DNA from 2 places in the Lactobacillus sp. UMNPBX1 genome. Region 1 is predicted to be linked to the other one. Evidence: predicted binding sites of a transcription regulator. Region 1 holds the regulator's gene; the other holds the start of a gene.
What was found. Region 1 encodes Rex, which represses fermentation and respiration genes when NADH is low (regulators of the CRP and FNR family bind a similar motif). Its sites were predicted from a motif close to TTGTGAANTANTTCACAA; they were not measured.
Positions count from the first base shown of each region.

Region 1 (15,336 bases):
CAAATGCTTTTTCAACTGCTTTGATTGCTTCCGGTTTTAATCAGCCATTTACTTATTATGGCTTTTTACCAAGAAAATCGTCGGAACAGAAGACATATTTTGCACAGATGCGCGATAATAGAGCAACATCAATTTTTTATGAAGCCCCGCACCGTCTAGCAAAAACCCTCAAAACATTGGCTAGTGTGCTACCAAAAGATCGTCAAATTGTTGCTGCACGTGAATTGACCAAAATCCACGAAGAGTTTATCCGGGGTAGTGTGGAAGAAGTCACGAATTACTTCAGTGAGAATGCTCCACGCGGGGAATTTGTGATTCTAGTTTCACCTAATACAGAAGCGCCTCAGCAACTATCTTGGACAGAATTAATTGACTTAGTTAATGACTTGGTTGAAAAAGGTGAATCCAAGAAAGATGCAATTAAACAGGTAGCCAAGCAGCATCATGTTTCTAAGAATGAATTGTATGATCAATATCACCAGGATTAATTATGAAGTATACCGAAGAATATCAAATTGAATTTAAAGATTGTGATGAAAATCGGCGTTTAAAATTACCAGCACTAGTTGAGTTAATGATGCAGGTTTCTGAGCATCAATTAAGTCAAGGCGGTGCCGGGACCGATGATTTGGTCAAGCGCGGTCTCGGCTGGGTCGTAACGCAATATCATTTTGAGATTAGTGACCTACCTAAACCCGGTGATCAAGTTATCTTGAGTACTGAAGCTAGTGGCTATAACCGCTTTTTTGAATATCGTGATTTTGGCGTTAGTACGGCAGACGGCAAGCCATTAGTAACTGTAAAAAGTCAGTGGGTAATGCTTGACTTGAAGAAACGGCATATGGTGCCAGCCGATACTAAAATGATGGAAGATTGGGGTGCACTACTACTTAAAAAGATGCCGCGTTTTCCACGTTTGCGTGCGCGCGACAATTATGAACATATTCGTCCGTATCGCGCACGCTATGATGATTTGGATACCAATCATCATGTAACTAATAGTCATTATTTCAGTTGGTTTGTTGATATGTTGGATCGTAACTTTTTAAAAGAACATATCGTTACAGCAATTGATATTAAATTTGATAAAGAAGTTCATTATGGTGAGAGTATAAATTCTTGCATGGACTTGGTTCAAGATGATATTGTTACTACATATCATGCAATTGAAGCAGAAGATGGGACAGTTAAGGCTGTCTGTGAATTAAGTTGGCGTAAGATATAGTAATAACATGACGCTATTAGTCATGCTTTTTAATTAGGGGGAGGAATCGGTCGAATGAATACAAAGAAAATTTTACGAACGGATTTACAGCAACTAGTCTTTTTAGGTATTGTTGTTGCAATGAAAATTATTCTAAGTCAATTTTCTTTTGGTCCAGTCATGGTTAAAGTAGGACTGGGGTTCATTGGGAGTGTGCTATTAGGATATCTCTTTGGTCCGCTCTGGGGAACAATTGGCGGTGGAATTAGTGATTTAATTTCATCTGCACTTTTTGGCAATCAAGGTGGCTTTTTCATTGGTTTTACTTTAACAGCAATGGCAGGCCCATTTATTTACGCCCTGTTTTTATATAATAAGCCAGTTAAAATTTGGCGGATTATTGCTTCTACTATTCTGGTGACTGTAATTGTCAATATTGGCATGAATACCTTATGGCTACATATTATGTATGGTATGAATTTCAATGCGGCTTTGATCCAACGTTTACCTAAGGAGACGATCGTTCCTTGGATTCAAATGGTTATCAGCTACTTTGTTTTACAAGCAGTTTCTCGTGTTAAAATAAAAAAGTGATTTAAAGCGAAAAGAGAAAAATATATAAAATGAAAATTTTAAGTGTTTCGACAGCTACTAATCATTTGAGCGTGGCCTTGAATGATGGTCAACAAATTATTGTTGAGAAAAATGAACGAGATGAGCGTAATCATAGCGAACATCTTGATCCTTTGATTGATGAAATCTCAAAAGATAATGATTTAAGCTTAAAAGATATTGATCGTTTTGCAGTTGCTATTGGGCCAGGTTCTTATACTGGACTAAGAATTGGAATCACTACTGTTAAGATGTTTGCCAGCATTTTAGATAAAGAGGTTGTAGGAATCTCAACTTTACAAGCTTTGGCTAAAGGCGTTCAAGAAGACGCTTTGGTAATTACTGGTTTAGATGCAAGAAATGACAATTATTTTGCGGCCGGTTATTTAAGCGGTGCTGTACCAGAGAATGTCATTCCAGACGGTCATTACAATATCGACGTTTTAGTTAAGGTGATTCAAGATTATGCGGCCAAGCATGAAGTTAAGAAAATTGTTTTTGTGGGCTCAGGTCTTGAAAAGCAAGATGAAAAATTTAAAGCTTTGAATATTCCATATGTTTATGGAACTGAAGAAGAGAATGTCATCCATGCTGGGCTAATTGGACAATTAGCTGAAAATGCGGTTCCAGTTGATCCAGATAAATTATTGCCACGTTACTTGCGTCGAACTCAGGCTGAAGTAGACTGGCATAAAAAGACAGGCAAACCATTCGAGCCAGATAGTCATTATGTTGAAGAAGTTTAATCAATTTTTCCATCAACAGTTAAATCGGATTGATATGAGTTTTACCCCGTTTATTGCGAATGTAAACGGTAAGAGACTACAAATTATGCAAGCTACAGATGACAATATTCCTGACCTGCTTGTATTAGAGGAGCAAGTTTATTCAGGTCGGACACCGTGGAATAAGTTTTCATTTGAGCGAGAACTAGAGAAGCGGCATAATTGTCTTTATTTGGTAGTGTATTATGAATCGATGCTAGTTGCATTTATTGGTGCGCGTTTTACTCCAGAAGAGACGCATATTACTAATATTGCAGTAGCGCCGGCTTTTCAAAATATGCATATTGGTCGTTACTTAATGCAATTGATTATTGATCGGGCGCGTGAAAATGACAGTGATTGCGTTAGTCTAGAGGTAAGAGTAGATAATGAGATTGCCCAAAAGCTATATCGTTCCTTAGGTTTTGAAGGTACCTTCATTCGTAAAAACTATTACCATGATACTCATACCGATGCTATGAACATGGTTTTATGGTTAAAACCACATCAAATTAAAAGAAAGAAGTTTACGTTTTGAGTGAAAAAAAAGATGTTCGCATTTTAGCTTATGAGAGTTCTTGTGATGAAACTTCCACTGCTGTCATTAAAAATGGGCGTGAGATTGAAAGCTTAATCGTAGCAACGCAGATTAAGAGTCATCAACGCTTTGGTGGTGTAGTCCCTGAAGTTGCTAGTCGTCATCATATTGAAGTGGTTAGTCAGATTACTAAAGAAGCTTTGGCTGAAGCTAATTGTACTTGGAAAGATATCGATGCAATTGCTGTGACTTATGGCCCTGGCTTAGTTGGTGCTCTTTTAATTGGTGTAAGTGCAGCTAAGGCTGCTTCAATGGCAACGGGTATTCCTTTGATTGGTGTTGATCATATTATGGGGCACATTATGGCAGCTCAACTAAAAGATGAGATTGAATATCCAGCTCTTGCATTACAGGTTTCAGGTGGACATACTGAAATAGTTTTACTTAAGGATCCTGTTCATTTTGAAATTATCGGTGATACGCGCGATGATGCTGCTGGCGAAGCATACGATAAGATTGGTCGTGTTCTTGGGGTAAACTATCCAGCAGGTAAAACTATCGATGCCTGGGCTCATGAAGGCAAGGATACCTTTAACTTCCCACGAGCAATGATGGAAGATGATGACTATGACTTCTCATTCTCAGGTTTAAAGTCAGCTTTTATTAACACTTGTCATCATGCTGATCAGATTCATGAAAAGTTGAATAAGTATGATCTGGCTGCAAGTTTTCAAGCAGCAGTAATTGATGTTTTGGCTCATAAAACAATTCGCGCAATTAAGCAATATAAGCCCAAGACCTTTATCATGGGTGGCGGAGTTGCTGCTAACCATGGCTTACGTGATCGCATGAGTGCAGAAATTGCTAAACTACCTAAGGCAGATCAACCAAAGTTGATTTTACCAGATATCAAGCTTTGTGGTGATAACGCTGCGATGATTGGTGCTGCTGCATATAATCTTTATAATGATAATCAATTTGCGGATTTGACTTTGAATGCTGATCCATCATTGGAATTGCCATATGCTAAGAGCATGTTGGAATAATTGGATATATTGTTAAAAAATGTTTATCTTTGATTGATATGAACTGAGACCTAAAAGTTAGACACTTTTAGGTCTTTTTCTACGTAAAGTCAAGCGTAATAAGAAGTTTGGCTTCATTTTTTGTTTAAATTTCAACTTAAACATCTTTTAGTGTCGATTTATTTTTTTAGTTAGACACGACAAATAAGCCCAGATCCATATCTGATTTTTGGGCTTAGCGTTATAATGTACTTGATCAATTAATTACGACTAAAGTCTTTTTGATTATGTGTGGCTACGTTGTAATCATATGGTTGATCATTGATAATCAGGGCATAAATGGTTCTGATTAGTTTATGAATTGAAGCAATAGCTATCTTTTTGAACCCTTTGGTTTGAGAGGATAGCTTTTTGCTTTCATAATAATCTGCTATATGACACGGATTTGTCTTAGCTGCATTATCAATTTGTCCAATAGCTCGATAAAGCAACTTACGTGCGACTGCATTGCCATGTTTAGTAATACTTAAATTAGAGTCCATTTCTCCTGACTGATATCTGCCTGGATCAATTCCGATAAAAGCATTGATTTTATTAGGATTACTAAATCTGCGTAAATCTCCTAACTCTGCTAAAACTCTGACAGCAGTGGTCTGTGCAAAGCCTGGAATGCTTTCTAGGTTTTCTAAGTCATGATTAGGCAAAGTTTTGGCGAGTTTAACCATTTTTGTAATTATACGTTGACGTTGATTGCTTAGATTAAGCAGTCTTCGGGCATAATATTGTGCTTGCTGGACTTCTATGTCAGAGCAAGAAACAACTGGATAAGCTAAATGAGCTAATTCAATTAGTTTATCTGTTGTCCTTTGTGCATGATTAAAAGCGATGCCTTTCAATTTCATCAACCAGTTAATAATTTGCTTTTTATCATCTTTTCTTACTAAATCACAATGAGGGTAATGATTAACTATTTGCCAGTAATTCTTGCCTTTAGCAGCAGAAAATAAGTTTTCAATTTCAGGAAAAGTCGATTGTAAAGCTTGATGAAGTCTATTTTTAGCCATTACTAAGTCAGCTGTTAACTGGTTGTAGAAACGACTCAATGAATTAAGCTGCTTATAAGTTTGAGATTGAAGTTGATTAATTGGATGATGATATAGTCTTTGAATTAAGGCTAAATGATAAGCATCAGTTTTATCAGTCTTGTTATGACGCAGTCCCATATCCATTTCTTTTTTAGCTTTAAGAGGATTAATAATTACATAATCATAACCATAGTCTTCCAAAAAAGATTGTAGTCTGCGTGAATAAACACCGGTAGCTTCAAAAATAATTTGTGGATGTTTAGAAAAAGCAGTTAATTCATTAAGCAATTGAATAAAACCAGGACGATTATTAGTAATAGTTAGTTCATTTTTGCTTTCACCAATTAGTTCACAAACAGTAGAAGTAGACTTGCTTACATCAATTCCAAAAGTAACTTGCATAATATAACCCCCTAAGCTCAAGTAGTAAAACGTATTTACTTAAGAAATCAGATCTAATTTTCTAAACTCGACATCTAAGTGTCCACATTCTTCGAAGAGACTCCTGAAAACTCAAGCAAAACTGCCAGTTTTTAATACGACATCAAGTGTCTAAAGGAGCCAGGACATATAGTTTTACTACTACTTAAATTCTACAAGAGAATAAAAATAGTGAATCAATTATCCCGTCGGATAACTAATTCACTATTTAGCTTAGAATGTTTACTATGTCTAAATTTAATAAAGAACAAAAAATAGAAATTTATCATAAATGGAAAGATGAAAATATCTCAATCAGTCAATTGGCTAAAGCGTACAGAATGAATCTAGCTAATTTAGACTATATGCTTAGATTAATTGATATGCATGGAATAGAAATTTTAACTACTAAAAACCAAAGCTATTCCAAAGAGATCCAGCAGCTGAAAGAAGAAAACTTGCGATTGCGTATTGTGAACGAATACGTAAAAAACTAAGTGCCTTGGATCAAGAAGATCAGAAGAAATAGCTAGGGTGATTACGGATCTAAGGCAAGAATTCAAAGTTAGTTTAAATTATGTATTAGCTGCGATTGCAGAGCACCCTGAGCTACCTATAATTGCCGGAAGCTCATACTACAAGATTATCAAACGACAGCCCGTCAAGCCTAAACGGTCAAAGCTTATTGCTAGAATCCATGAGATTTTTAATCATCATCAAGGCCGCTATGGATATCGCAGAGTAGCTTTGCAGTTAATCAGAGAGGGCTGGAAAGTTACGGAGAAAACCGTTCGCTATTGGATGCATAAATTAGGTCTTAAAGGCATCAGGCGCAATAAGCGCAAATATTCAAGCTATAAAGGTACTATTGGCAAAATAGCTACAAATTTAATTCATCGTGATTTCTTCGCAGCCCTGCCTAACACAAAATGGTATACTGATATCACTGAATTTCATCTTAATAATGAAAAGCTTTATTTATCGCCTATTCTAGACGGCTGCGGTGGCGATATAGTTTCTTATACTATCTCCAAACATCCAGATATGGATTTAGTAATGACAATGCTTGACAAGGCTTTTGCCAAAGAAACAGCTCTTAATAACTGCATTTTTCATACTGATCAGGGCTGTCAGTATCAAAGCCCTCGTTATCAGCGAGCTTTAAAACTCCATGGTATTACTCAAAGCATGTCCAGAAAGGGCAACTCCATGGATGATGGGCTAATGGAGAACTTCTTTGGCCTGCTCAAAACTGAAATGTTCTATGATCAAGAATACAAGTATCATAATCTTCAAGAATTAACTCAAGCAATCGAGGAATATATCGAATACTGTAACAACGAAAGGATAAAGAGCAGATTAAAAGGCTTAACCCCGAAAGAGTATCGAAGTCAAGCCTGTATTAATCCAATATTTTAATTGTCTACTTTTTACGTCTCAGTACATAGAACTTACTTATTATACTTTTATTCAAAATTGTCCATTTCTTCGATTGCCTTTTCCCAGGCAGAATTTGCTTCATCTAATTTCTGTTGTACATCAGAAAGCTGTTCTTGCAGTGGCCCCAATTTATCAAAGCTTGAAGCAATTTCTGGATTGGCCATTTCGGTTTGGATTTCTTGCTCTCGTTCTTCAAGCTGTTCAATTTGTTTTTCTGCATTATCAATTGCACGCTGCAACTTTCTCTTTTGAGAATCACGTTGCTTTTGCTCTTGGTAAGAAAGTTTTTGCTGGCTAATTTGTTTGCTTGGCTCGACTTCTGGCTCAGCGGCACTATTTTCAGCCATAGCTGCTTGTTTTGCCTTCTCATCAAGATAATAAGAATAATTGCCATCGTAGACTTTAGCATGCCCATCGCGAACTAAAACAATCTTATTAGCTAGTTGATTAATAAAGTAACGGTCGTGGGAAACAAAGAGCAGGGTACCATCAAAGTCTTTTAAAGCTTTTTCCAGTACTTCTTTTGCTTCGATATCTAAGTGGTTAGTTGGTTCATCCATCAGTAAGAAGTTATCATGCTCAAGTGATAAAACAGTTAAAGTTAACCGTGCTTTTTGTCCACCAGATAGTTGACCTACGGTCTTATCAATGTCTTTAGCTGTGAATAAAAAGCTGGCTAAGATTGACCGTACATCGCGTTCAGGCATGGTCTTATGACGATCCCAAACAGTATCCAATACAGTTTTAGATGGATCTAGTCCTTGTAATTCTTGGTCGTAATAACCAATCTCAAGGGATGCGCCATACTTAATTGAGCCACTCTTGGGCGTTAATTGCTTCATAATAGTCTTAAGCAGGGTAGATTTACCGATTCCATTTGGTCCAATGATCGCGACGCGATCTCCTTTATTAATCTGGAAGGAAATATCTTTAACCATGGTTTTATCGGGATAACCAATCGTCAAATCTTTGAAAATTAATACTTCCTTGCCAGAAGGATGATCGCTTGAAAAATGAATCCGTACCTTATTTTTATGTTTAGGTGGAGTAATCCGCTCAATTTTTTCTAGTTTTTTACGCCGACTTTGTGCACGCTTAGTGGTAGTTGCTCGAACCAAGTTTTTTTGGATAAATTCTTCATCTTTTTTGATTTCAGCTTGTTGCTTTTCATAAGCGGCTTCTTGGTCCTTATCACGTTGCTCGCGCTGCATGACATAGGCTGAATAGTTGCCCTTAAAAGCAGTTAATTTACCAAATTCTAGTTCAAAAATTTGGGTTGCTAAATGATCTAAGAAATATTGGTCGTGGGATACTACTAGTATTGCGCCACTATAGTTCTTTAAAAATCCTTCTAGCCAGTCAAGCGTATCTAAGTCTAAGTAGTTAGTCGGTTCGTCCAATAGTAAAAGGGCAGGTTTGCGCAAAAGCAACTTAACAAAAGCTAACCGTGTTTTTTCACCACCGGATAAACTACCAATCTTTTTCTGCCAAGTACCTTCAGGAAACTTAAATCCATTTAAGATACTCTTGATATTAGATTGATAAGTATAACCGCCTTTTTGTTCAAAGTTGAATTGCTTTTGATCGTATTGCTTAAGCAATTCTTGATCTTCAGGATGATCTGCAATTTTTTCTTGTAGTTGGACTAAGCTTTTTCCTTCCCTTATTAAAGGAGCGAAAACGGTTTCCATTTCATCCCAAATGGTTTTACTTTCATCTAATGCATTTTCCTGAGCGATATAACCAACATCAATGCCTTTATTAACTGTAAATTCGCCGTGAGTTGGTTCTTGCTCACCAGTCATTATTTTTAACAGGGTGGTTTTACCAACCCCGTTAGGGCCAACCAATCCGATTCGAGCGTTTGAATCGATTGAAAAAGTAACGTTTTTAAATAATGTATTGGCCCCAAATTGTTGTTCTAAATCGTGTCCTTGTGCAATAATCATAATTTTTCACCTAACCACTATTCTACCATATAGCGCAAATTGTTTGTTTTTAAGTTAAATATGTGAAAAAATGATGATTTGTGAAAAAGATACTTGCATAAGTACTATCATAGCAGGTATGATAGTAGTGCTTGATTGTACATTCACAAACATTTAAGTTTGGAGGGTTCCTATATGGAAAAAATAAAAATCCCAAAAGCAACGGCAAAAAGATTACCATTATATTACCGTTATTTGATTATTTTAAATGAAGAAGGCAAAGATAAGGTTTCTTCAACTGAGCTGTCAGAGGCAGTTCAAGTAGATAGTGCTTCAATTAGAAGAGACTTTTCATATTTTGGTGCGTTGGGAAAACGTGGCTATGGATATGATGTAAAGAATTTATTGAGCTTCTTCAAGAAAATTTTGAATCAAGATACTTTAACTAATGTTGCTTTAATAGGTGTAGGTAATCTGGGACGGGCGCTGCTTAATTACAACTTTAAGCGCAGTAATAATATTCGAATTTCCTGTGCTTTTGATATCAATAAGGAGATTACTGGTCGTATCTTAAGTGGTGTCCCTGTTTATGATATGGACGACTTAAAGCAACAACTAAGTGATCAACAGATTACAATTGCAATTTTGACAGTTCCTTCAACAGCTGCTCAGAAAACTACAGATGAAATGGTTGATGCGGGTGTAAAGGGAATTATGAACTTTACTCCGATTCGTTTATCAGCTCCAGCTGATGTGCGAGTACAAAATGTAGACTTAGCAACAGAATTGCAAACGTTGATCTATTTCTTAGATAGTGACAAAGAAAACTAAATTTGAGTAAAAGAAAAAGCCGATTTTCGGCTTTTTTTCATGCAGTTGTTTCACTCTTGATTAATTTGACAGGCAAAATATAATTCTTTTGGCGCAATTTTTCGTCGGGATTGGAAATTCGGGTAAGCAATAACTTAACCAATAAAGTTGCAATATCATGAATTGGCTGAGCAATTGTGGATAGTTCCGAATGGTAAGTTTGAATTTGCTTTGTTCCGTCAAAACCAATCACTTTTAATTCCTTAGGCACTTTAATGCCTAATTTTTTTGCTTCTTGTAAAACTAAAACTGCAGTTAAATCATCTGTGCAGACGACGCCATCAGGATGATCATTGACTAACATGTCATGAATTTTCATATTTTTAATGTTGGAAGAATCAGAAAAAGCAACTGAACGAATGTGGGCTGAAAAGTGACATTCCTTTGCTTCATCAAGATAAGCTGCTAGTCGTTCGTCAGTCGGATTACCTTTTCTGTGTTCATTGCCCAGAAAGTAAATTTTGTGACAACCAGCTTGAACCAAGTCATGTACTGCCAACTTGATGCCTTGATAATTATCACAACTAACAATTGGAACATTATCAGATAGCTTTCGGTCGAAAGAGACAATTGGCAAACCTAGTTGTTGGTATTCATTGATACCTAGATTGTGCGCACCAGCGATAATGCCATCAACTTGATTAGCCTGAAGCATGCGCAGATATTCGCGTTCTTTTTCTTTGTTTTGTCCTGCATTGCATAGGATTACTTTATAGTTTTGTTGGAATAAAGTGGTTTCGATATCCTGTACTAATTCCGCAAAAAAAGGATTAGTGATCTCAGGAAAAATCAAACCGACTAATTTCATTTTCTTTCCTTGTAATGAGCGGGCAATAGAATTGGGACGATAATTTAATTCCCGCATTGCGGCAAAAACTTTATCTTTAGTTTTTTGACTTAAATAGCCATGGTTGTTGATTACCCGCGAAACGGTAGTTACAGAGCAACCGGCTTTTTTGGCAACGTCGCTTAATTTTGCTGCCATAGTATCACCTGATGTTTAAAGAATTGTTTGCATTTGCCAAAGCTTGCCAGTGTAGTCAATGTCTTGAGCAAACGCAATTTTTTTGTTGGTCTGATCGGCAAAGTAGCGTCCAGTCAATACCTTTTCACCATCATTAACGAATACTTCAATTAATGAATGATCAACAAAGATATCAAGCTTGAGGTCATGATTTGGTGAAAGCGTAATAGCTCGACTTTCGCCATAATCAACTGCTACTTTTTGCCCAGCATGAGCACGATCTAATACTAATTTACCATTTTTGGTATCGAAATTGAGCTGTAAACTGTTACTTAAGTCATTATTTGCAGCTAAATGTAAAGTGCCACTTTGGTTAGCCTTAATTGTTAATTCAAGTTCAAATTGTTGGCCGGCTTGATCGCTGACTACTTGATTAGATACGCTTGCTTCGTTTTTGCGGATACTGCTTATTGCCTTAACTGGCGTTTGAATTAACTTGTCACTCTTTAGGTGGAGTTCCTTCACTTGACTCAAGCAGTTAGCCCAGTTTTCATCATCAGTAGGGTAAGTAGTGTCAGGCAAGCCAACCCAACTGACTTCGTAGGCATTACCATCTGGGGCGTTAAAGGCCTGAGTGGCATAAACATCGAACCCGTGATCCAAATTGTGTAATTTACCTGGATTAATTAACTTATGATTTTCCCAGTCAATATCATCAGCAATAACGTACATATTTGGGTAAATGTCATCATAAGCTGCTACTTTTTTGTCTAAACCCTGAGGACAGAAAATGACCACGACTTTGCCATCAACACGGACGATGTTGGGACACTCGATCATGTAGCCCATGTCTTCGTTGGTAAAGTCTAAGAAGCCCAATTCTTCCCAGTTCTTTAGATCCTGAGACTTCCAAACGTCAATGTGACCGTGTTTTTCCTTTTTATCTTGGGCACCTAAAATTGCGTAGTAAGTGTCATTTTCTTTGATAATTTGGGGATCGCGAAAATGTTCGGTGATGTGATCTGGATTCTTAAATAGGATGGTTTTGTCTGAAACTTTATTATTTTTATCCATCCAAGCACCGATTTGATAAGGAGTACGTACCCAATTTTCATCGCGGTGGTTACCGGTATACATGATGAAAAGCTTACCATCGATTTCGCGAGCAGAGCCAGAATAAGCTCCATGTGAATCAGCCATTGTGTCTGGTTCAATACCTAAGCCTAAGTTTTCCCAGTGAACCATGTCAGTTGATTTGAAGTGCCACCATGACTTTAGACCGTGAACTGCGCCGAATGGATATGATTGATAGAAGAGGTGGTAAGCACCATCAAAGTAGGAAAATCCATTAGGGTCATTAATTAAGCCAGAAATAGGATGCAAATGATAGCGCATTTGGTAAGGGGAGTTTGCGGCTTGTGCTTGCAAATGCATTAATGTATCAGCGTCCCAATCTTGATAAGGTAAGTAACGTTTTTCTCTTGTCCATTCCATAAATATACCTCCATGAAAGCGTTGTCTTTTTACATGTATTTTAAGTTAGTCTGAAAAATATGTCAAACGTTTAACAGAAAGGAAAATACTTATTAATTCATAAGTAAATAAAAGAAATAAAGAATTTTATGTCAAACGATTGACATATTTTTTGAATGCGTTATCATAATTAGTGAATTGAGAATAAAACGTTTACATAGGAGGAATCAATATGGACCACAGAAAAGTGGCTGAACGAGTAATTAAAGACGTCGGCCGTGACAATATTATTGCCGGTGCCCACTGTGCTACTCGTCTGCGTTTAGTATTAAAAGATGATTCAAAAGTCGACCAAAAAGCATTGGATAATGATCCAGATGTTAAGGGTACTTTTAAAACCAATGGTCAATATCAAGTAATTATTGGGCCAGGAGATGTTAATGACGTTTACGATGAGTTCATTAAAATCACTGGTTTAAAAGAATTATCAACCGATGATTTGAAGAAGGTTGCTGCAGAAGGTAAAAAGAAGAATCCAGTAATGGATTTCATTAAACTTTTGTCTGACATCTTTGTTCCAATCATTCCAGCCTTAGTTGCTGGTGGTTTGTTGATGGCTTTGAACAACTTCTTGACTTCACCAGGTCTGTTTGGACCAAAGTCAGTTGTTCAGATGGTACCGAATGTTGCTGGTATTTCAAGTATGATTCAAGTTATGTCAGCAGCTCCGTTTATTTTTATGCCAATTCTAGTCGGAATGTCGGCAGCTAAACGGTTCGGTGCTAACCAATTCTTGGGTGCTACAATCGGAATGATTATGACGACACCTGGACTCCTTGGTGCAAATCACTTCTGGGACATTTTTGGCTTGCATGTTGCGCAAACTAACTATCAATACCAGGTTATTCCAGTTTTAGTAGCTGTTTGGGTATTGTCAATTTTGGAAAAGTACTTCCACAAGCACTTGCCATCAGCTGTTGACTTTACCTTTACGCCACTTCTTTCAATTATGATTACTGGCTTTTTGACTTTTACAATTATTGGGCCAGTCTTCAAAGGCGTATCAGATGGTATTACCAATGCTATCGTTTGGCTATATGACACTACTGGTGCCTTTGGGATGGGTGTCTTTGGTCTTACCTATTCAGCTATTGTTACTACTGGGCTTCATCAAAGTTTTCCAGCGGTTGAAACTCAGCTTTTAGCAGCCTTTGCTAAGAATCCAGCCAGCTCTGGTGACTTTATCTTTGTTACCGCATGTATGGCTAACGTAGCTCAAGGTGCCGCAACTTTCGCTGTTTACTTCTTAACTAAGAACAAGAAGATGAAGGGCTTGGCTAGTTCATCAGGTGTTTCAGCACTTCTTGGTATTACTGAACCAGCACTTTTCGGTGTTAACTTGAAGTATAAATTCCCATTCTTCTGTGCCTTAATTGGTTCAGGTGTAGCTGCTGCTTTTGCGGGTTTGATGCATGTTACTGCAGCCGCTCTTGGTTCAGCTGGTTTCTTAGGCTTCCTTTCAATTTATCCTAAGACTATTCCAATGTGGGTTGTTTCCGTATTAATTAGTTTTGCTGTTGCCTTTATCCTTACTTATGTTTATGGTAAGGGTCATTTGAAGGAAGAAGTTGCTGAACAAGATGTTCCAGTAAACGACGCAACTGATTATGCTGAAGAAACTCAAAAGGCTGAAAAGCTTGGTAAGGAACAAATGGCATTAAAGGATGAAGTTATTGCTTCACCAGTTGATGGTACTCCTGAGAGTTTAACTAAAGTTAATGATCAAGTATTCTCTGCTAAGTTAATGGGTGATGGTGCAGCCGTTATTCCAAGTGATGGTACGATCTATTCACCAGTTACTGGTACTGTGACTATTGCTTATGAAACTAAGCATGCTTATGGCATTAAGTCAGACGATGGTGCAGAAGTATTGATTCACATTGGTCTTGATACTGTAAACCTTAAGGGCGAGCACTTCGAAAGTTTCGTTAAGCAAGGTCAAAGAGTTAACAAGGGCGATAAGCTCGGCACAGTTGACTTAGATGCTGTGAAGAAGGCAGGCTATGATACTACTGTCATGGTAGTAATTACTAACACTGCCAACTATGCAAATGTTTCAAGAATTACTGATGCGGGTGACAAGCACGGCGACAAGTTGATTGCTGTTACTGCACACAATTAGTTTCTTCTACTCCTCTAGAAAAAATTAAAACAATTAGAATAAAAGACGCTAAGAAAGATTGTTTCTTGGCGTTTTTTAGTACTAAGTGTTGCACTTCAATTTTAAGTTTGAGTAAAATGTTCTCTATAAAGAAAAACAAAGTGAGGGTATGTTTTATGAAGTTAAAAAGTGGAGTTATTGGAGTATTAGTAACTGGATTAACTGTCTTTAGCATTAATCTAACTAGCTCTAAAATAAAGGCAGCGATAACAGTGCCTAATCCTAAGACAGATTATGTAGTTAAAACTACTTCTAATGTGTATAAGAGTAATGGTAAGAGAACCAGTTTTAAGACACGTGGTCAGATACAAACCGGTAATGTTCCAGTAATTGAATCACAACTATATGAAGGCAAGTTCATTAATGTGCAAGGAACTAAGACGATTAATGGTACTGCTTATTATAAGATCGGTCCTAACGCATACATTAAACAAAATAATGTTTTAAATTATGCTCAAGAAAAAGCAAAGCTTGAGGCATATCAGGTACAAGATGATGTGAATGATGATTCAGATCAGTCAACAGAATTAAGCTCTGATGATGTGAATTTTGACATAGCTTGGTATGACAATATTAATGAGGATCCATCTCCAGCGATGTTCGATGATTCAGGATATCATAATAGAGTGATTAAGAATGCTCGTAAATTATTAGGCTATTTCACTTATGGAACAGGTGCATACCGAACTAATTTTGGCAGTTGGCGTCATCCTAATAAAAACGGTTCAACTGATTGTTCAGGATTTGTGTGGATCGTAATGAAGAGAGCAGGATATCGTGTAGGAAATGCTC
Region 1 is NZ_PCZI01000014.1:8,628-23,963, forward strand. It holds gene rsmI (16S rRNA (cytidine(1402)-2'-O)-methyltransferase) at 1-488, shown strand, start outside; gene CP352_RS07800 (acyl-[acyl-carrier-protein] thioesterase) at 491-1,225, shown strand; gene CP352_RS07805 (folate family ECF transporter S component) at 1,280-1,798, shown strand; gene tsaB (tRNA (adenosine(37)-N6)-threonylcarbamoyltransferase complex dimerization subunit type 1 TsaB) at 1,828-2,562, shown strand; gene rimI (ribosomal protein S18-alanine N-acetyltransferase) at 2,546-3,118, shown strand; gene tsaD (tRNA (adenosine(37)-N6)-threonylcarbamoyltransferase complex transferase subunit TsaD) at 3,115-4,164, shown strand; gene CP352_RS07825 (IS110 family transposase) at 4,404-5,630, opposite strand; partial or broken gene CP352_RS07830 (IS3 family transposase) at 5,897-7,067, shown strand; gene CP352_RS07835 (ABC-F family ATP-binding cassette domain-containing protein) at 7,115-9,037, opposite strand; gene CP352_RS07840 (redox-sensing transcriptional repressor Rex) at 9,212-9,847, shown strand; gene CP352_RS07845 (LacI family DNA-binding transcriptional regulator) at 9,885-10,871, opposite strand; gene CP352_RS07850 (sucrose-6-phosphate hydrolase) at 10,887-12,344, opposite strand; gene CP352_RS07855 (sucrose-specific PTS transporter subunit IIBC) at 12,556-14,505, shown strand; gene CP352_RS07860 (NlpC/P60 family protein) at 14,661-15,336, shown strand, end outside.

Region 2 (15,336 bases), on a different contig from region 1:
ATGTGCCAGCTAATACGGTAGTTGCCGGAAATCCTGCTAAAATAATTAAAAAATTGCAAAATAAAAGGTCGAGCTAAAAAACTCGACTTTTTGCTTTAAACAGCTTTTTCATTACTCCAAATTTTGGAAATGATGTATAAAACAATAAAGATTGCAATTGCAGCGACCATTGGTACTCGGTAGCTTGGTAAAATCAATAGCAGGATAATCATTAAAACGAAGAATGACAAGATTACATAATCGATATAAGGGTAACCTGGCATTTGAAAATCGTTTAGCTGATTAGCTGGTGTTTTTCTCCTGTAAGCCATGTGAGTTAAAATCATCAAACTCCAGATGATTAAAAACATACTAGTTGAAGTTGATGAGATAAAATTAAAGGCCTGATCGCCAATAACCAAGGTGATTAGTGGTGCACATCCCATCAATAATGCGGATAAAATCAATGCATTTTGTGGAAGCTGCCTTCTTGATAAATGTCCAAAAGTTTTGTTCCATTTTCCTTTACCATCAAAAGTAACAGAGAAAAGTAATCGACCAGCACTATACAAAAAACTGTTAGTTGATGAGACGGCGGCTGAAATAACTACAAAGTTAATAATAGAACTAGCATTTTTAATGCCAGTAGCGCCTAAGGCCTCAACAAATGGACTAGCGTTAGTAGCAACTTTGGACCATGGAATTACTAACAAAATTCCTAAAATAGCCATGACATAGAACAAAATAATTCGAATTGGTAATTGATTGATTGCTCGCTTCAACGTTGTCTCTGGCTTTTGTGCTTCAGCCGCGGTTAAACCAATTAATTCAACTCCAATAAAGCTGAAGATTACCATTTGAAATCCTTGTAAGAATCCTTTACTGCCACGGGCGAAGAAGCCGCCATGATCGTCAAGGTTAGCAAAGCTAACAGGACCAAAGCTGGTTTTGCCACCAGTTACTAGTAAGTAAAGGATCAAGATGACGAAGGCAATAATCGTGACAATTTTGATAATGGCAAAACTGAATTCCAAGTTGCCAAAGACACGAGCTGAAATTAAATTGATTAACAGCAAGATCACAATGGTAATAATTCCTGGAATCCAAGGTTTCAGTGTTGGAAACCAATACTTGAAGTAAATTCCTAGGGCCGTGGTTTCGGCCATACCCAAGGTAATCCAACTTAACCAATACAAATAGCCTGTGATAAAGCCAATATTTTTACCCAAATATTGTTCAATAAAATCAATATATGTGTGCTTGTTCAAGTCGGACATAATTAGTTCTCCCAGTGCCCGCATTAGCAGGAAGAGGAAGATACCGACAATAATATATATCAGGATAACGCTAGGACCGGCGCGGTGAATACTGTCACCAACCCCCAGAAAAAGGCCGGTCCCAATTGTTCCACCTAAAGCAATTAACTGAATGTGTGCATTGCTTAGGGTTCGTTTATAACCAGAAGCGGTCTGTGTTTTTTTCTCACTCATATAAGCCCCCCAGTGTTCTCAATCTTTTCACATATAATTAATATTTTATCATTATCAATTAGTATGACCAGACTCTATAGTTAGATTTAAAAAAATATCAAAAATCTGTTTTTTTAAATAAGTTTGTTAATTCACAAACAAATAATTAAGGAATCGCTTTCATTTGCATTAGAGCAAAATTATGAGGGAATGTGAATCCTTGTTAATTCACTATTTTCATAAATTCATGCATTTACAAATAAAGTTATTGTGCTATAGTTGACATTGTAAATTAGTTCACAAGAATTAGTAGATCTTAGAGGTAATAATACAATGGCTAAGACACAACAAAAAGAGACTCTTACAGAGGACGAAAAGAAAAAGCAAATCTACGACATGGTCGATAACTTAGTAAAGAAATCACATGTCGCTTTAGATCAAATGGCTAACTTCACACAAGAACAAGTTGATAAGATCTGTGAAGCAGTTGCTACTGCAGGTGAACAAAATGCTTACCCACTAGCTAAAATGGCTGTTGAAGAAACTAAACGTGGTGTAGTTGAAGATAAAACTACCAAGAATATGTATGCTTCAGAAAATATCTGGAACAGTTTGCGTCACGAAAAGACCGTCGGCGTAATTGAAGAAGACAAGGAATTAGGTTTGACTAAGATTGCTGAACCTAAAGGTGTTATTGCAGGTGTTACTCCAGTAACTAACCCAACTTCAACTGTTATTTTCAAGGCAATGCTTGCGTTAAAGACGAGAAATACCATTATCTTTGGTTTCCACCCACAGGCTCAAAAATGTTGTGTAGAAACTGGTAAAATCATTCGTGCGGCTGCTGTTGCTGCAGGTGCTCCTGCGGATGCCGTTCAATGGATTGAAGAACCAAGCCTTGATGCAACGACCGATTTGATGAATAACCCAGGTGTTCAAACTATTTTGGCAACTGGTGGTCCAGGTATGGTTAAAGCTGCTTATTCATCAGGCAAGCCAGCTATTGGTGTTGGTCCTGGTAATGGTCCTTCTTACATTGAAAAGACTGCTAATATTGATCGTGCCGTTTATGACATCGTTTTGTCAAAGAACTTCGATAACGGGATGGTTTGTGCTTCTGAAAATTCAGTTGTCGTTGATGATGAAATTTATGACAAGGTCAAGGAAGAATTTAAGAAGTGGAACTGCTACTTCTTGAACAAGGAAGAAATTAAGAAATTTGAGGAACACTTTATCGATCCTCGTCGTGGCACTGTTGCTGGTCCTGTAGCTGGTAAATCAGCATATGACATTGCTAAGCTTTGTGGTGTTGATGTACCAAAGACAACTAAGGTAATCATTGCTGAATACAAGGGTGTTGGTAGAAACTTCCCACTATCAGCTGAAAAGCTTTCACCAGTCTTCACTTTGTACCGTGCTAAGAACCATGATGATGCATTTAAGATTTGTACTGACTTGTTAAACTATGGTGGTCGTGGTCATACCGCTGGTCTTCACTCAAATGATAAGAAGATTATTGATGAATTTGCCATGAAGATGGATGCTTGCCGTATCTTAGTTAACTCACCAGCTGCACTCGGTGGTATCGGTGATCTTTACAACAACATGTTGCCATCACTTACTTTGGGTACTGGTTCTTACGGTGCCAACACCTTCTCACACAACATTGGTGCTAAGGACTTGTTAAACATCAAAACAGTGGCTAGACGCCGTGATAACATGCAATGGGTAAAGGTCCCATCAAAGACTTACTTCGAACATAACGCTGCTAACTACCTTCGTCACATGCCAAACGTTAACCGTTTCTTCATCGTAACTGATGAAGGTGTAGCTGACCAAGGCTTTGCTGATGAAATTACTGATATCATTTCTAAGCGTTTAGGTCAAAAAGAATATGAAGTCTTTAAGGCTGTAACTCTTGATCCTAATACTGATGTGATCAAGGATGGTGTTCACAGAATGAACATCTTCAAGCCAGACGTTGTAATTGCTATCGGTGGTGGTTCAGTAATGGACGCTGCTAAAGCAATGCGCTTATTCTACGAAAACCCAGAAATGAGTTTTGAAGAGGCTTACCAAAAATTCTTAGACATTAGAAAAAGAGTAGTCCGTTTCCCAAAGATTAATGGTGTACAACTTGTATGTATCCCAACTACTTCAGGAACTGGCTCAGAAGTTTCCCCAATTGCTATTATTTCTGATGCTAAGACTGGTATTAAGCATACTTTATGTGATTATGCATTGACGCCGGACGTTTCAATCGTTGATGATCAATTTGTTCAAACTTTGCCCAAACGTTTAATTGCTTGGTCAGGTTTTGAAGCATTAGGTCACGCTATCGAAAGCTATGTTTCGACTATGGCTACAGACTTTACCCGCGGTTGGTCACTTGAAGCTATTAAGACAATCTTTGCTAACTTAAAGAAGTCTTATGACGGTGATCTTGACGCACGTAAGAGAATGCATGATGCTGCAACTTTGGCAGGGATGGCTTACTCAAATGCCTTCCTTGGTTTGGAACACTCAATTGCTCACACTGTTGGTTCAACCTTTGATATTCCAAGTGGTGTCAGCGATGCAATTGCATTGCCACAAGTTATTCGCTTTAATGCTAAGCGCCCAGAAAAGCTTGCTATGTGGCCTCATTACTCAGTTTACCGTGCTGATAAGGACTATGCTGAAATTGCTAGAGCAATCGGCTTAACTGGTTCAAGTGATGCTGAATTAATTGAAAAATTAGTTCAGAAGATTATTGATTTGGCTGAATCAGTTGGTATTAAGATGGCCTTCAAGGATTATGGTGTTGATAAGGCTGAGTTTGACAAGAAGGTGGACCAATTAGCTGTTGAAGCTTATGGCGACCAAAACACTGTTACTAACCCATCAGCTCCATTAATTAGTCAAATTGCTCAATTGATGAGAGACTGCTATGAAGGTAAGGATATCAAAAACAAGTAATAAAAGTTAAAATTGACTTAAGTAAAAATAGCTATCGGAGCAAATTCTGGTAGCCATTTTTTATGCTTAAAATTATCATACCAATTTTGAATATTTGTACTTGACCGATTTTTGTAAAAAGACTATTATACCTACTGTAACAGTAAAAACAAACTAGTCCATTAATAGAAAGTGAACTAGACCAAAGGAGAAAATTATGTGCGGAATTGTAGGAGTTGTAGGTAAGCCTGCAAAAGATATTATTTTAAATGGATTAACCAACTTGGAATATCGTGGTTACGATTCAGCTGGCATTTACTTAAATGATTTAAATGGTAACGAATACTTAACTAAGGCTGTTGGTCGTATTTCTAACTTGAAGGAAAAGTTGACTCCAGATGAACAAGGTTTAGTTGGTATTGGTCATACTCGTTGGGCAACCCACGGTAAGCCAACTGTAAATAACGCTCACCCTCATTTTGATGAAACCAAGCGTTTCTATCTAGTTCACAATGGTGTGATTGAAAACTACACAGAATTAAAGGAAAAGTACTTGCAAGGGGTTAAGTTCCACTCAGATACTGATACTGAAGTAGTTGTTCAATTGATCGGTAAAATTGCACGTGATAAGAACTTAGACGCCTTTTCAGCATTTAAGGAAGCTTTGAAGTTGGTTAAGGGTTCATATGCTTTCTTGCTTGTTGACAACACAGAACCAGACCACGTATTTATTGCTAAGAACAAGTCACCAATGATGCTGGGAATCGGTGATGGCTTTAACATCATTGCTTCAGATGCTATTTCTGTTCTTGACCAAACCAAGACTTTTGTTGACTTGCAAGATGGTGATGTTGGTGACATTACCAAGGATTCTTACACTATTGAAACTATTGATGGCAAAAAGGTAGACCGTGAACCTCACGTTTTGAACATCGACCCTAACGCAGCTTCAAAGGGTACTTACGAATTCTACATGTTAAAAGAAATCGATGAACAACCAGGCGTAATGCGTCACATGTCACAAAACTACCTTGACGAAAATGGTGAACCAAAGGTAGATCAAGATATTGTTGATGCTATTTCTAAGGCTGATCGCCTTTATATCTTTGCTGCAGGTACTAGTTATCATGCAGGTTTAGTTGGTAAAACTATTTTTGAACACTACACTGGTATTCCTACCGAAGTTGGTTACGCTTCAGAAGCTGGTTACCACTTCCCAATGATGAGCAAGCACCCATTCTTTATTTTCTTGACTCAGTCAGGTGAAACTGCTGACTCACGCGTGGTATTGAAGGAAGCTAACAAGCGTGGTATTCCAAGTTTGACTATGACTAACGTTGAAGGCTCAACTTTATCACGTGAAGCTAACTACACAATGCTTTTAGGTGCAGGTCCTGAAATTGCCGTTGCTTCAACTAAGGCTTACACTGCACAAGTTGCCTTACAAGCTATTTTAGCTAAGGCACTTGGTGAAAAACTTGGTAATCAAGATGCTAAGGATTGGGATTTACAACATGATTTAGCCATCGCTGCTGAAGGTATCCAACAAATTGTTGACGGTAAAGAAAAGCTTAAGGAATTAGCTGATCAATATCTTGTAAAATCAAGAAACGCATTCTACATTGGTCGTGGTATTGATCACGCTGTTGCACTTGAAGGTGCTTTGAAGTTGAAGGAAGTTTCATACATTCAAACTGAAGGCTTTGCTGCAGCTGAACTTAAGCACGGTACCATTTCCTTGATCGAAGATGGCACTCCAGTTATTGCCTTGATTAACGATCCAGTTACTGCAGATCTTACTCGTGGTAATATTCAAGAAGTTGCTTCACGTGGTGCTTCAGTAATTACTATTGTAGGCAAGGAATTCGCAAATAGTGATGACACGATCGTGTTGCCAGAAATTAATTACTACATGTCAGCACTTTTGACAGTAGTTCCAACTCAACTTCTTGCCTACTACGCTTCAAAGGATAAGGGTTTGGATGTTGACAAGCCACGTAACCTTGCTAAGAGTGTTACTGTTGAATAATTAATATGTGAATAAATATCCTCAAGAAGGCAGATTTGAGATCTGTCTTCTTTTTTTGCGTTCAAGTATAATAAACTTAAACGTAAGCGAGGATGATGGGATGTTTTTAACACAACGGCAAAAGCACATTCTTCAAATTTTGTTGGGAAATCCGAGTGGGGTAAGTATCAAACAAATTGAAGAGAGTCTAAAGATCAGCCGCCGGACGGTTTATCGCGAATTTGGCGATTTGAAGAAGAACGACTTTAAAATTGAAAATCAAAAAGGAAAATATTTTTTATCTGGCGATTCAAAGCAATTACAAGAAATTAAGCAATCTGTGCAACAATCTCACAGTCAAAATGTAATTTCGGTAGCTAAAAGAGAGAAGATAATTGCAGCTAAGTTGCTTTTAAGTACGGAGCCATGTAAAATTATTCAATTTGCGCTTGACCTGAATGTCAGTGAAGCAACGATTCAAAGTGATTTGAATACGGTTGAAAGGTCGCTAAAACGATATCATATTGACTTGATCCGCAAAAAGGGTGTGGGACTGTTAATTCAGGCGCCTGAAAAAATACGGCGTCAGGTTTTAGTTGATATTATGCTCAATCAGATCAATGAATATAACTTTTTTAAGTATCTGCATAATGAAACGACAAGCAAAGATATGTTTTTGACAATGATTGATAAGGCTTTGCTAGTAGAGGTTGCTGATTGTCTTAAAAAAAGCGTGTTTGGCAAAATTAAGCTAGACAGTGACCAAAAGCTGATTGAGTTAATTTTAACTTTTGCGGTAACGATAAAAAGAACTTTGGCGGGATGCAAGCTAGATTTTATCCACCCCAGTGCTGATTCACTTAAATATCAGGGTTATGTTTACCGTTTTATGGCCTTGTTTGCGCAAAAGCGGCAAGTTGAGGTTGACCAAAATGATGTCTCATACTTAGCTAATAAGTTATTATCATGTGATTATCACAACACTTACTTGACTTATAATGAGCATGAATTAGCAATCTCAGTCAAAGTAAAAGAATTCGTTCAACAGGTTTCTGAAGAAATGCATTGGGATTTTCAAAAAGATCCTAGTTTTATGACTAAAGTGACGAAACACGTTATTGGTTTAGTACAACATAAAGTAGCTCTTTTACCAGATACACCTATTGAAATTCTGGCAGGCCTTAGTCAAAAGTTTCCTGATTTATATCTAGCTATTCAAAAATATTGGCATTTAGCGTTTCCAGAAAATTATTTGACAGCGTCAGAGTTGCAGTTGATCCTGCTTTATTTTGCCAATGAATACACGAGTCGCAATCAGCAGCGTAATTTATCGGCTCTAGTAATTTGTGAAAATGGCATTGGAACGTCGGCAATCTTAGGTGCCAAACTAAAAAGAGAATTTTCTGAAATCAAAGAAGTCAAAACCAGCCGTGTTTCTGCCTTAAATCAAATAGACTTGTCAAATTACAATCTTATTTTTTCAACCTTGAGATTGAAGGGCTTCTCAAGAGATTATTTACTTGTTAGTCCATTACTGCTTGATGATGAATTAATAAAAATCCGCGCTTACTTAAAAGATTATGAACAAAAATATCCTCAACCAGTTCCAGCTAAACAGGTAGTTGAAGAAAAACATCCCCATTCAGTCGAACAACTTGCTAAGCTATCGATTAGTACATTATTTTGCTCGGAGCTAGTCAACGGAATCAAGATTCAACAACTGGAATACAATTCGCAAGACTTAATTGCAGTAATTCAAGAATGTTTAGCCCATTCGGATTCAACACTAATTCGTAAGCAAATGCCCGTTGCCAAAAATCTTCTCAAACGTGTACGAATGGCACCAGTTGGCATCCCTAACAGCCATATCGCATTGCTACACACACGTAGTCCAGAAATTACACGCTGTTCATTTACCATGTTTGACTTAGATAATGAAATCTCGCTCCAATCAATGGATCATGATACCATTCAAGTCAAAAGAGTTCTTTTGATGCTGGCACCAGACAATCTTACTGCACCCGAACAGCGGGTAATGAGTACTATTTCCAGCATGATTATCATGTCTAGTCAAAACTTAGATTTATTTACAAATGGCAGTCAAAAAGAAATTAAAGAAGCAATTGCGGCACTTTTTTTACAAGACCTCAAAGATCGGTTACTAGGTAACCAATAGTTCAAAAGCTTAATAGAATAGGTAAACTCAGACTCTGGCACAAAAGTGTGCCAGAGTTCTATTTTCGTTTCATTGTAAACGCTTACTGATTGACTTAGGATAAAAATGTAAGTTGATGAGAGAGGAAAAAGAAAATGGCTCAAGCAAAAAGTAAATCTTCTGTTAAAGTGAAGGTTCAAAAATTTGGTACAGCTTTATCCGGTATGATCATGCCGAATATCGGTGCCATTATCGCTTGGGGACTTACCGCTGCATTCTTTATGTATCCACACGGTTGGTTCCCTAACAAAGAAATTAATAACTTAGTTCAACCAATGCTTCATTACCTGTTGCCACTGTTAATTGGTTATACAGGTGGTCGCATGGTTTATGAAGAACGTGGTGCCGTTGCTGGTGCAATCGGTACATTAGGTGTAATTGTTGGTACTGATCAACCAATGTTCTTAGGTGCCATGATTATGGGTCCGCTTAGTGCATGGTTATTGAAAAAACTAGATCAAGTATTCCAGGACAAGATTAAATCTGGTTTTGAAATGATCTACAATAACTTTTCACTTGGTATTCTAGGCATGATTGCTGCAATTTTCGCCTTCTTTATCATTGGACCGATTATGGAAGTCGGCAGTCAATGGGCTAGTGCAGGAGTAAATGCAATTATTAGAGTTCACTTACTACCATTAGCCAACATCATTATTGAACCTGCCAAAGTTTTGTTCTTGAACAACGCTATTGGTAACGGGATCTTAGTTCCATTAGGTATCCAACAAGCTGCACAAGTTGGTAAGTCAGTTTTGTTCTTAATGGAATCAAACCCAGGTCCAGGACTTGGAATCTTGCTTGCCTTTACTTTATTTGGCAAGGGTAAGTCAAAGAGCTCAGCTCCTGGTGCTGCCATCATTGAATTCTTTGGTGGGGTTCATGAAATTTACTTCCCGTATGTATTAATGAAACCATCATTGATTTTAGCCGCTATTGGTGGTGGTGTTACTGGTACTTTCTTATTCACTACTCTTGGTGGTGGATTAAAAGCAGCTGCTTCACCTGGTTCAATTTTAGCTATCTTGCTTGTTTCCGCAAAGGATGCTTATTTCGGTAATATTGTTGGTGTTCTTGGCGCCGCAGTTGTTTCATTCATTATTGCCGCAATTATTCTTAAAAACGACAAGAGTACTGGTGATGAGTTAGAAGCAAAACAAGCCCAAATGCAAGCCATGAAGGCCCAATCTAAAGGTCAATCAATGCCGGAAGCTGAAGATGCACATGAATCAGTTAAGTCATATGCCAATGTTAAGAAAGTTATCTTTGCTTGTGACGCAGGTATGGGTTCATCTGCTATGGGTGCTTCACTTTTGCGTGATAAATTCAAGAAGGCTGGCATTAAGGTTTCAGTAACCAATACCGCTGTTAGAAACTTGAAAGATGAAGATGGTTTGTTGGTCATCACGCAAGAAGAATTAGCTGATCGCGCTTTACAAAAGACTCCACATGCAATGCACGTGGCGGTTGGCAACTTCTTGAGTAGTCCGAAATATGACACAATCGTAGCTAGCTTCAAAGCTTTAACTCAAGTAGAAGATAAGCCAAAGGCTGAAAAACCAGTTAAGAAGGTTGGTTCACTTGAAGGAATCGACTTCAGTAAAGTTAAAGAAGTGGACTTCATCCGTCACGATCAACACTTAGGTACCGCTACTATGGCAACTAGTTTATTCAATGACGCAATTAAGAAGGCTGGTAAGACTACTCCTGTTAAGGCAGTAAGAATCAACGAATTGACTGATGATCCAAGTCACTTAGTAATTGTTACTCCAGCTGCTAATAAGAACTTGGCTGTCAGATACAGTGATATTCAAACCCTAGTTGTTGATGATTTACTTAAAGATAAAAAGCTTGGCGAAGCTATTCAAAAGTTGAATTAGAAAGGGATGAGCTAAATGGCATTACAATTAGATCCAAAAATGATCAAACTTAATCAAGACGTACCAACGCGGGATCAAGCAATTAGAATGGCCGGTCAATTATTAGTTGATGGCGGCTGTGTCGAACCAGAGTATATTGATTCAATGCTTGCCCGTAATGAAGATGTGTCGACTTATATGGGTAATTTCATCGCCATCCCTCACGGAACTGACGAAGGTAAGAAGCACATTAAAAAAACTGGAATTTCGGTAGTCCAAATTCCAATGGGCGTTGATTTTAGTGACCCTAAGGATGATACCGAGCAATTGGTAACCGTTGTCTTTGGGATTGCTGGTTTGAACAATGAACACTTAAATATTTTGTCACAGATTGCTATTTTCTGTAGTGATGTTTCCAACGTTGCAAAGCTTGCAGACGCACAAACACCAGAAGAAATTATTGATTTATTAAGGAACGTAGGAGATTAAACATGAGAGCAGTACATTTTGGCGCAGGTAATATTGGTCGTGGATTTATTGGTGAAACTTTAGCAGATAATGGTTTTGGCATTGACTTCGTTGATGTTAATGAAACTATTATTGATGAATTAAACAAGCGTGGTGAATATGACATTGAATTAGCCGCACCTGGTAAGAAGAGAATTCATGTTTCAAATGTTGATGGAATTAACAATGCTAAGGATCCAGACAAGGTAGTTGAAGCAATTAAATCAACCGATATGATAACTACCGCCATTGGTCCAAAGATTTTGGCAATCATTGCTCCATTAATTGCCAAAGGATTAACTGCTAGAATTCAATCAGGCAACACTACTCCACTTGATGTGATTGCTTGTGAAAACATGATTGGCGGTTCAGAACACTTAAAAGAAGAAGTTTATAAGCACTTGGACGATGACGTTAAGCCTGAAATAGACAAGTACATTGGCTTCCCTAACGCAGCTGTAGACAGAATTGTTCCTATCCAACATAATGACGATCCATTGTTTGTCTCAGTTGAGGACTTCAAGGAATGGGTTATTGACGAAAGCCAAATGAAGAACAAGGATATCAAGTTAAAGGGCGTTGACTATGCACCAGACCTTGAACCTTACATCGAAAGAAAGTTATTCTCAGTTAACACGGGACACGCAACTGTTGCTTATACTGGCAAGAGCCTTGGCTATGACACTATTGGGGATGCTATTAAGGATCCATTTGTTTTAAAGCAAGTTAAGCGTGTCTTGAGTGAAACCCGTTCACTTCTTTACCACAAGTGGAACAAGGAGTTCACCGAAGAAAGTTTGGAAGAATACCACAACAAGATTTTGAGCAGATTCCAAAACCCATATATTTCAGATGATATTGCTCGTGTTGGTAGAACTCCAATCCGTAAGTTAGGCTACAATGAAAGATTTATCCGTCCAATCCGTGAATTGAAGGACAGAGGTTTGGACTACAGTGCATTGATGGAAACTGTTGGTAGAATTTATCACTTTGATGAACCTAACGACAAGGAAAGCGTTAAGTTGATGCAAATGCTTAAGGATGAAGACTTGAAGGATGTCATTGTTGAGACTACTGGTTTAAAGGATGACCCAGAATTAGTTGAAGAAATCGTTAAGTCATACCATGATGCTGAAGCAGACAAGAAAAACTAATTAAATAACCTAATAGAAATATCCTGAAGGCAAAAAGCCTTTAGGATATTTTTTTGATAAGAATAAGTTATATTGCAGAATAAAAAATAGATATTTTTCTTTTAGACTCAATCGTACTTAAATAAATAGTAGAGATAAGCGTTTAGAAAGGAATTTATTATGTCAATTAAAGAAGATGCTCAAAGAGCTCATGCAAACTTATTAAAGGTGACCGATCCTGAAGCTTTGGAAAGAATTAATCATTTTGCTTTTGACGAAGTGCAGGCAGACGTTGATTTACCTGATCGTACCAAGATGTTGTCAACTTTAGCTTACTTGTTGGGGATGCAAGGAAAAGAAGAATATGAAGTAATGCTTTCAGTCGCATTGGACAATGGTGTTAGCCCAGTTGAAGCTAAGGAAATTTTATATCAAGCGGTTGATTATTTAGGTTTGGGTAGAGTTTTCCCATTTTTCAAGATTACCAATGATATTTTGACTAAGCGCGGCGTTGAATTACCTCTTGCGGGTCAAGCAACTACTACACTAGACAATCGCCTTGAAAAAGGTGAAGAAACTCAAATGCGCTTGTTTGGTCCACAAATGAAGGACTTTTCTAAGAAGGGTACTATTAACAAGTGGCTTGTAGATAATTGTTTTGGCGATTACTACACCAGAAAAGGCTTAGATGACAATGATCGCGAAATGATTACTTTCTGTTATATTGCTGCACAAGGTGGTTGTGAACCTCAATTAATGGCTCATACTCAAGCAAATATCAAATTAGGCAATGACAAGGAATTCTTGATGAAGGTCATTGAACAAAACGTACCATTCATTGGTTATCCTCGTTCACTTAATGCGGTTAGTGTAGTGAATAAGGCTGATGAAGCAGTTAATGGCAAAAATTAGAATTTAAATAAAAAAGTACCTTTTTGTTAACAGTTGTAGCTAATAGAACTACAATAAAGTCGTTATCAGAAAGGAAGCATTTAATTATGGCAGATGCAAAAGAAATTGAAGAAACTGCATTAATTGATAGAAATATGGATCAAGTTTTTGACTGGGCTAAGGGTAATGAAATGCCTATTCGTGACGCTATTTGGGACCACGAAATGGAAGCAAATGGTCGTGACACGATGAAGACCGAAGCAGCAGTTGAATGGATTCTTAAGGCCGATGATGACAAGGTTAAGGACTACTGCGAAAAGAACTTGAAGAAGTAACTAAAATATTCTATCAATAGACTTAACAATTTCGTCTGCGAGTAAAATGACTAGATCGCCAAAGATCTGGCCATTTTTTTAATGAAAATGCCCGGAAATCCCCGTATTTTAATGCGGGGATGGATAGGGCCAAGCTGACCTAGCAGTCAGCTTTTTTTATTTTAAAAATAGAGACATATGTTCGGCTTTCCTGTAAAATATAAATATCTAATATACAGAAGGAGGTGAAACACATGAAAAGAATGAGCAGTTTAGCCTATCATTTTGGCATCAAGCTTCGCTTTTATCCTAGTTCTAAGCAAAAGAAGATCATCAAGCTAAACTATGATGCGCAACGCTTTGTCTACAACTCTTATGTAGGACGTAATCGAAGCAATTATCATGCTAAGCACTACTTAGCTGTTAGACAATATCAAGCAATGCCCTTTGCTTTTTCTGCTCTTAATAGCTATGAAGCTAGGTTGGCAGAAGAAGTAGTCACTAATAGCGAACTATTGGCTAAGCCTAAGAATATCCGCGATACTTATAGCTTTTTACGCGTTAAAGAAATTGATAGCCTCGCTATTGCCAATGCGATTCAGAACTACCAGAAGGCTTGGAGCAACTATCGCAAGATTGGTCATGGAATCCCAACTTTCCATAAAAAACGCAGCGACTGGTCATATCAGACCAACTGTCAATATCCTAAGCAAAAAGAAGCTTTTCTTGATAACGGGACAGCTAGATTTATTGATGCTAAACATATTAAACTGCCTAAACTGGGTATCGTCCGCATTGCTGGTTTTAGAAGGCTAATCAAAGAGCGTTTGCTTAATCATATCCCAACTCGTATTGGAACAGTCACGATTAAAAAGACCGCTGACGAGCAATTCTACTTATCAATGCAGTTAGGCAGTGATATTGCTTTTGTTAAAGAACTAGCCAAGACGCAGAATCAAATTGGCATTGACCTTAATTTAGATAATTTCCTGACGGAATCGAACGGATCAATGGTCGCTAATCCACGCTTTTACCGCAAAGCCAAAAAGAAGCTGGCTCGTGCTCAACGAGTATTATCTCGCAGGCAGCGCCGGGCTAAAAAAGAAGGACGCAATTTGCGGCTAGCAAAAAACTATCAAAAGCAGCGTTTAGTTGTAGCTAAACTGCACGATAAGATCAGAAGACAGCGTAATGACTTCTTGCAAGTTCTCTCAACTGCACTAATCAAAAACCACGATTTAGTAGTTGCCGAGGAACTAAGAAGCAGAAACCTGTTAAAGAATCATGCCTTGTCTCAAGCCATTTCTGATGTCGGTTGGCGCAGCTTCCTGAATATGCTGGCATATAAGGCAAACTTATATGGCAAAGAGTTCAAAACAATTGATCCTAAGTACACCACTCAAAGATGCCATCAATGTGGCAGTATTATGGGGCAAAACGGTTATAAGAAACTAACGCTTAAAGATCGAGAGTGGACTTGTCCAATCTGTCGAACGCACCATATCCGCGATTGGAATGCGGCAGTGAACATCTTAGAAAAAGGGTTAGGCAAGTGGCAGAATCCTAAAATAAAAAAAGCAGCCTAGGCTAGGCTGCAGTCCGCTGGCAACTCACGGACTCAAAAGGCTTTGGTAAATAGACGACCTCTATCGGCAATAGTCAAAAGACTATTGCTGGTAAGTCAAGTCCGTATCTAAGCAAGTTGGTGTTCTGGTTAGCGCAAGCTAACGAGCCACCAAGCCCCAGAATTTATTCTGGGGTAGTTGACTTTCAATCGCTTGACCTACATTAATAAATATTTAATAATTGTTCAATATAAAGGTTGGGTGACAAAAATGAAGATGGAACATTCTGCAGGTGCAGTTATTTACAGAAAACGTGCAAACGGCGAACTGGAATATTTGATCGTGCAGAGCGTCGTAAATTATAATTGGGGCTTTCCAAAAGGACATCTTGAAAATAATGAAGATGCTGAAGAAGCTGCTAAAAGAGAAGTCTTTGAAGAAGTTGGCTTAAAGCCGGAATTT
Region 2 is NZ_PCZI01000001.1:5,080-20,415, forward strand. It holds gene CP352_RS00035 (DapH/DapD/GlmU-related protein) at 1-77, shown strand, start outside; gene CP352_RS00040 (amino acid permease) at 96-1,469, opposite strand; gene adhE (bifunctional acetaldehyde-CoA/alcohol dehydrogenase) at 1,782-4,406, shown strand; gene glmS (glutamine--fructose-6-phosphate transaminase (isomerizing)) at 4,603-6,414, shown strand; gene CP352_RS00055 (BglG family transcription antiterminator) at 6,515-8,569, shown strand; gene CP352_RS00060 (PTS mannitol transporter subunit IICBA) at 8,704-10,485, shown strand; gene CP352_RS00065 (PTS sugar transporter subunit IIA) at 10,501-10,953, shown strand; gene CP352_RS00070 (mannitol-1-phosphate 5-dehydrogenase) at 10,956-12,125, shown strand; gene CP352_RS00075 (carboxymuconolactone decarboxylase family protein) at 12,285-13,016, shown strand; gene CP352_RS00080 (hypothetical protein) at 13,103-13,330, shown strand; gene CP352_RS00085 (RNA-guided endonuclease TnpB family protein) at 13,564-14,895, shown strand; gene CP352_RS00090 (bis(5'-nucleosyl)-tetraphosphatase) at 15,145-15,336, shown strand, end outside.
Region 2: the regulator Rex is predicted to act here: its motif matches at 1,734-1,751, upstream of adhE (bifunctional acetaldehyde-CoA/alcohol dehydrogenase).